Linked DNA regions of Magnetococcus sp. PR-3. Each later gene encodes a partner of the first gene's protein in a complex. Links are inferred from orthologs where the notes say so. Each region holds a gene or a part of one and is shown on either strand. Other genes may lie near its edges.

Region 1 (3,926 bases):
AGAAGGTGCAGATTACCGATCCCGGTGAAACCACCTTTGTGAGTGGTGAGCAGGTCGAGAAAGAAGACTTCCTGCGAGAAAATGCTAAGACACAAAAGCGGGGCGGTCGTCTAGGCACCTGTATGCCTCTGTTGCTTGGTATCACCAAAGCTTCGTTGTCGACCCCTTCATTCATCTCTGCGGCCTCCTTCCAGGAGACGACACGTGTCTTGACAGAAGCTGCGATCTCTGGTCGTGTCGATACTCTTAACGGCTTGAAAGAAAACGTCATTGTTGGACGTTTGATCCCAGCAGGTACCGGTAATATTCTAACCCAGCTTAAAAAATTGGGTCAGGATGGTGCGAGCGCAGATCTGGTCAGTAATCGTCCCAGAGATGAGGTCGATACCACCAAGAATGAACTTACTGAAGGTTAATCAACGTTCGTGTTTGCAGAGTTGGGCGGCTGTTAACAGCCGCCCACTATTTTTTGCTTGTATTTGTTTAAAAAACAGGTAAAATGCGCGAATTCTTTTGTTGATGAACCTTTGAACATTCCCATAAGGGGAGCACGTAGCAGCAGGTCGCGGCCCCGCGAAACCAGGCTATAGATCGTCCTCCTCTGCCATTGCTTAGAGATAACGCCTGCACACACTTTGTGGCGAAAAGCGACAAGGTTTCAGGCCTGTTTTCTGTGGAGAGAGTTATGCCGACCGTTAACCAGTTGGTACGTCGAGGCCGCAAGCCTCAAAAGAAGAAAACCAACGTGCCTGCTCTGCAAGCGTGTCCCCAACGCCGTGGCGTATGTACTCGCGTTTATACGACTACCCCTAAGAAGCCTAACTCGGCTTTGCGTAAGGTAGCTCGTGTACGTCTGACCAATGGTCATGAAGTGAGTGCTTATATTCCAGGTGAAGGTCACAACCTGCAGGAGCACAGTGTGGTATTGATCCGTGGTGGTCGTGTAAAAGACCTTCCCGGTGTACGTTACCACGTGCTTCGCGGCTCCCTGGATACCCAGGGTGTTAAAGACCGTAAGCAGGGTCGTTCAAAGTACGGCGCCAAGCGTCCTAAGTAATTCAGCTCACTGCCTATGTAGGGTAGGGGGGCTGGTCACTGTTTTAATCTGGAATTGAGGATACGTCATGTCACGACGTCGTGAAGTTCCCAAGCGCGAGGTTATTCCGGACGCGCGGTATAATGATAAGCTTGTCGCCAAGTTTATGAATTGCCTCATGCAAGATGGCAAAAAGTCACTTGCTGAGCGAGTATTCTACGGTGCTTTCGATCTGATCGAGCAGCGCACCAAAGAAGACCCAATCAAGGTGTTTAAGGAAGCTGTGGACAATGTACGTCCTACGCTGGAAGTGCGTTCCCGCCGTGTTGGTGGTGCAAACTATCAGGTGCCTGTAGAGGTACGTCCTGCCCGCCGTCAAACCTTGGCCATTCGTTGGTTAATCGGTTTTGCCCGTTCCCGTGGTGAGAAAACCATGCGTGAGCGTTTGGCTGCTGAGTTGATCGAAGCTTCACAGGGTCGCGGTGCGACCATTAAGAAGCGCGACGATACGCATCGTATGGCTGAAGCCAACAAAGTGTTTGCTCACTACCGTTGGTAAGTTGCAGGACCCCTGGCCTCCCGGAGTGGAGGCCAGTATAAGTTTTGTTCTTTGACAATCTACAGAACACAGGGGATTACAGTGGCTCGTACAGTTGCCCTGGATCACGTGCGTAATATCGGCATCATGGCTCATATTGATGCGGGTAAGACCACCGTTACCGAACGGATTCTCTACTACACCGGTCGCTCTCATAAGATTGGTGAAGTTCATGAAGGCGCTGCCACCATGGACTGGATGGAGCAGGAGCAGGAGCGTGGTATCACGATTACTTCTGCAGCAACCACCTGCTTTTGGGATGAGCACCGTATTAATATTATCGACACCCCCGGACACGTGGACTTCACCATTGAGGTGGAACGTTCACTACGTGTTCTAGATGGTGCTGTCGCAGTTTTCTGTGGTGTGGCCGGTGTGCAGCCCCAGTCTGAGACTGTGTGGCGCCAGGCTGACCGCTACGGTGTGCCCCGTCTTGCTTTTGTAAACAAGATGGACCGTATGGGCGCTGATTTCATGAATGCTGTGCAAACCATGAAAGATCGTCTTGGTGCACGTGCTATTCCTGCTCAGTACCCCATTGGCGCAGAAGAAGATCTTCGTGGTATGGTTGATCTGGTGTCTAAAAAGGCTTTCATCTTTAATGATGAGTCCCTTGGCGCTGAGTTTGAGATCACCGAATGCCCCGAAAATATTGAGTTGGAAGTTGATGAGGCTCGTGAAGCACTGCTAGAAGCGGCGCTTGAGCAAGACGACGAGCTGATGGAAAAGTATCTCGACGGTGAAGAGATCTCCGAAGCCGACTTTAAAGCATGTATTCGTAAATCCGTGCTGGCTAGCTCATTCGTACCTGTGTTCTGTGGATCTGCCTTTAAGAATAAAGGCGTACAGCCCCTCCTAGACGCAGTTGTAGCGTACTTCCCCTCACCTAAAGATACCCCTTACATCGAAGGCACCTTGCCCGACAGTGATGAAGCTGCCGTACGTAAGCCTTCTGATGACGAGCCTTTCTCGGCTTTGGCCTTTAAGATTATGGCCGATCCGTTTGTAGGTTCTTTGACCTTCTTCCGTGTCTACTCCGGTGTCATGGAATCTGGTACGCACGTCCTGAACGCTTCTAAAAATAGAAAAGAGCGTATTGGCCGTTTGATGCTCATGCATGCGAACAAGCGTGAAGACATCAAAGAGGTCCGCGCAGGTGATATCGCCGCTGTGGTTGGTCTTAAGAACACCACAACCGGTGAAACCCTTTGTGATGCCAACAAGCCTGTCATCCTTGAGAAAATGGAATTCCCAGAGCCGGTGATCGCCATCGCTGTGGAACCCAAGACCAAGGCTGACCAAGAGCGCATGTCGGTAGCCCTGCAGCGTTTGGCTCAAGAAGATCCTTCCTTCCGTGTGGAAGTGGATCATGAAACCAACCAGACGATCATCTCTGGTATGGGTGAGCTACACCTGGACATCATCGTCGATCGTATGATGCGTGAGTTCAAGGTCGACGCAAACATTGGTCAACCTCAGGTTGCTTACCGTGAGACCATTACCCGCAGTATTGAGCACGAATCTAAGTTTGTGCGTCAGTCGGGTGGTCGTGGTCAGTTTGGTCACGTATGGCTGCGTCTTGAGCCCCAAGAGCCAGGTGTTGGTTTTGAGTTTGTTGATGCGATTAAGGGCGGTGTTGTTCCTAAGGAATACATTCCAGCCGTTAAAAATGGCATCGTCGAAGCGATGGCCAATGGTGTCTACGCGGGCTTCCCCATGGTAGACGTGAAAGCCACCTTGTTCGATGGCTCATACCACGATGTTGACTCTTCGGAAATGGCCTTTAAAATTGCCGGCTCCATAGGTCTAAAAGAGGGCACACAAAAGTGTAAGCCTGCTCTGCTTGAGCCCATCATGGATGTTGAAGTTGAGACCCCTGAAGAGTATATGGGCGATGTGATTGGTGACTTGAACTCCCGCCGTGGACAGATCCAGGGTATGGAAGCTTCCGGTAACAATCAGTTGGTAAAAGCTCAGGTACCTCTGTCGGGTATGTTCGGTTATGCCACGGATCTGCGCTCTCAGAGTCAGGGTCGTGCTACCTTTACCATGCAGTTTGGCCATTATGCCCAGGTGCCTAACGCCATTGCTGAAGAGATCAAGGCAAAAGCCACCGGTTGATCCGGCTAGATAGAAAGGTTCGGAGGTCTACAATGGCCAAGGAAAAGTTTGAACGTAATAAACCCCATGTCAACATCGGCACAATCGGCCACGTTGACCATGGTAAGACGACGCTGACCGCTGCGATCACCAAGGTGATGGCGGATGCAGGTCGCGCCGAGTTTCAGGCGT
Region 2 (3,108 bases), on another replicon or contig:
TTTCTTATCGTTTTCGGTCACATACGCACATTCCTTGAGTAGGAACCAGCACAAAACAGCCTTTGTGACGAACAACGGAACGAGACATTATAGCGTCGTTATGCCGGTTTGTTAATGGATTGTGTAAGAACATCGAGAATAGTACTTGTCACGTCGTCCCTCTTGTCGTATATTGCCTTTTCTCGGAAATGGAAGAGTGTCCGATACGGGATGTTTTTGACCGTTTTCTAAGGAGCTTTCGAGTTCCTTGAAAAGAGTTGGAATGATCCGTCGTTTGCGGATTCGGGGTGTAGCGCAGCCTGGTAGCGCATCGGTTTTGGGAACCGAGGGTCGGAGGTTCGAATCCTCTCGCCCCGACCAGCTTTTTTCCACATCTTTGAGAAGGACTTGCTTCGGTTTAAGCGCTTGTGGCTCAACTGGATAGAGCAACGGCCTTCTAAGCCGTAGGTTGCAGGTTCGAGTCCTGCCGGGCGCGCCATCCTCTGCCACAGGGGACCGTTGCTGGCTTTCGAAAAGGTGTTGGTAAAAGGCAATCCTTGCAGTTGGCGGAAAATAATCCTTTGCCATTCTTCCTCTGAGACATTAAATATAGGGCAGTTTCTACCTTCGGGTGAAACAACCCTGATTATGGCGGTGGTAGCTCAGTCGGTAGAGCTCCGGATTGTGGCTCCGGCGGTCGCGAGTTCAAACCTCGTCCATCGCCCCAAAATCACATGGGACCCGGCCCTTTGCAGGGCCGGGTTCTTTTGTATATGACCGGACGGATACTACCCTCCAGCTGTGGGCGAAAGTGGCGGAACTGGTAGACGCGCTGGATTTAGGATCCAGTGCCGCAAGGCGTGGGGGTTCGACTCCCCCCTTTCGCACCAAATTTTGTATCCTCCCGTGTCATAAGGTAATTTCTTACTAACCCCTTCGCTCAAAAAACCAGACCGGTGCTTATCATGGAAGTCAACGTTGTAGAAAATGGCCAATTTGATCGCGACATTACCATTACCGTGCCAGCGGAAAAGGTTGATGTTCTGCTAAGCCAAGAAGTCGCTAAAACGGCCTCTCAGGTCCGTCTACCCGGTTTCCGTCCCGGTAAGGTTCCAGCTGGTATGATTGAGCAGCGCTTTGGGGCCAGCATTCGTGCTGAAGTAGCCGAGCAGCTGTTCCGTGAGTCCTACACCGGTGCGTTGATGGAAAAAGATCTCCGCCCGGTTGGTCAGCCTGAGCTGGATGTGGGTGAGATTGAAAAGGGTAAGCCCTTTACCTATACCGCCAAGATCCAAATCTTCCCCACCGTTGAGCCTACCGGCTACACCGGCTTAAGCTTCGTCAAGCCTGTGACCAATATCCAAGAGTCGGATGTTGAAACCGTCATCACCCGTGTTCAGGAAGCCAACGCTGAGTATGAAGCACAAGAAGGTATTGAAGCTTCTAACGGTGACCGCATGAAGTTTGACTTCGAAGGCTTTGTCGATGGTGAAGCTTTTGAGGGTGGCCAAGCCGACGATTATGTTCTGGAGCTGGGTTCCAACCGCTTTATCCCCGGTTTTGAAGATCAGCTCATTGGCGCCAAAGCTGGTGATGCATTGGAAGTGAAGGTTACCTTCCCTGAAGATTACCACGGTACAGAGCTGGCTGGTAAAGAAGCGACCTTCAAGTGTGCGGTTAAAGAAGTTGAAACCCGCAAGCTACCTGAGATCGACGAAGAGCTGGCCAAAAAAGCTGGTGTCGCTGAAGGTGGTGTGGATGCCATGAAAAAAGAGATTCATGAGCGTCTGGTTAAAGAAGCCGATAAAGCGGTTAAGCAGGACATGAAACAGCAGGTCTTTAAGCAGTTGTTGGATAACAACCCCAACGAACTACCCAGCCAGATGGTTGATCAAGAGATCGAGCAGATGGTGACCACCGCTAAAGAAGAGTACAAGCGTCAGGGTGTCGACCCCGACCAGCTCGGCTTTACCGATGAGACCTGGCGGAACCAGTATGAAGACAAAGCCAAAGAGCGCATCATTCTTGGTCTGCTCATGGGCGGTATCGTCTCCAAAGAAAATTTGGAAGTAGACGATGAGGCTGTTGAGTCACACGTTGATGAGCTGATCAAACAGTTCGCCGATGGCCCCTACGCTGATCAGCTGAAAGAACAGCTCAAAGGGGATAAAGAGCGCATGGACGAATTCCGTGGTGCAGCTCTGGAAGAGAAGACCGTTGCCTGGGTTATTGAGCAAGGTAGTGTGACCGAGGAAGAAAAGTCCTTCGAGGAGCTGGTTGAGAATAAAGCTTAAGCACATACTGAGCAAATTTTAACCATACTGGTCCTCATTTGGTACTTATCGCCAAGTTTGAGGCCTATGTGTGGGCAAAAATTTCTATGGAAAGGCCTGGAGTGATCGACATTCCAGGCCTTTTTCATACCGTCACGCCTTGCGCCTACCCGGGGGTCATGAGATACACTGTTATCTTATGGGTTTTAGCCATCTGTGGGGTATGCGCATGTCTGTTTTAGCCACCATGGGATAAAGGTTTTAAGGAACTTCATACCCTAACCATGGTTCAAAACTTGCTAGATATACAACGCAAATTGGATGGAATGAGGGGAGTAGGGCGTGCTGAATGGATAAAGCTACGCTCTCTCTTTAAGGATTTTTCAGGAGTAAGGATACCATGAGTCTTGTGCCGATGGTGGTGGAAACCACCAACCGGGGCGAACGTGCCTACGATATCTATTCCCGTCTGCTCAAAGAGCGGGTGGTGTTTTTGGTTGGCCCTGTGGAAGAGCATATGGCCAATCTGGTGGTGGCACAGTTGCTCTTTTTGGAGTCGGAGAATCCTGAAAAGGACATCCATCTCTACATTAACAGTCCTGGTGGTTCGGTCACTGCTGGTATGGCGATCTATGATACCATGCAGTTTATCCGCCCCAACGTCAGCACACTGTGCATTGGCCAAGCCGCCAGCATGGGGGCCGTACTGTTGGCAGCCGGTGAAGCGGGCAAACGTTTGGTGCTGCCAAACGCACGTGTGATGATTCACCAACCTTTGGGTGGTTTCCAAGGTCAGGCAACTGATTTTGAGATCCATGCCCGTGAGATTTTGCGTATTCGTGAAAATCTTAATGAG

Evidence for each region.
Region 2: the proteins of rpsG (region 1) and tig are in contact, whole or in part, in a crystal structure (PDB 3GTY), measured with the Thermotoga maritima proteins. The link is inferred for Magnetococcus sp. PR-3 from one-to-one orthologs. Residues at the interface, in WP_004081843.1 of Thermotoga maritima: Lys34, Lys52, Lys55, Glu59, Arg62, Gln63, Glu66, Asn67, Lys69, Val71, Arg95, Ala109, Lys110, Lys111, Gly112, Arg113, Pro114, Glu117, Glu121, Ile124, Ala125, Tyr127, Asn128, Asn129, Thr130, Gly131, Lys135, Asp139, Arg142, Met143; in WP_004081061.1 of Thermotoga maritima: Glu122, Val124, Val129, Leu130, Tyr133, Glu188, Gly259, Ile262, Tyr263, Glu266, Ser270, Glu273, Gln274, Glu277, Arg308, Gln311, Ile312, Ser315, Tyr316, Glu325, Arg329, Arg336, Leu363, Phe366, Trp367, Arg373, Leu377, Arg381, Leu384, Glu387.

The regions. Positions count from the first base shown.
Region 1 is NZ_JBAHUQ010000016.1:107,606-111,531, reverse strand. What follows is about bases 1-2,859. They hold rpsG (30S ribosomal protein S7), read left to right. Parts: upstream 1-1,124; coding sequence 1,125-1,595; downstream 1,596-2,859. Other genes in these bases: fusA (elongation factor G), read left to right, coding at 1,677-2,859; rpsL (30S ribosomal protein S12), read left to right, coding at 686-1,057; rpoC (DNA-directed RNA polymerase subunit beta'), read left to right, coding at 1-416. Also shown: more of fusA, read left to right, coding at 2,860-3,755.
Region 2 is NZ_JBAHUQ010000002.1:300,537-303,644, reverse strand. The notes cover bases 158-3,108. They hold tig (trigger factor), read left to right. Parts: upstream 158-944; coding sequence 945-2,273; downstream 2,274-3,108. Other genes in these bases: clpP (ATP-dependent Clp endopeptidase proteolytic subunit ClpP), read left to right, coding at 2,653-3,108. UniProt on the Bacillus subtilis protein: Involved in protein export. Acts as a chaperone by maintaining the newly synthesized protein in an open conformation. Functions as a peptidyl-prolyl cis-trans isomerase.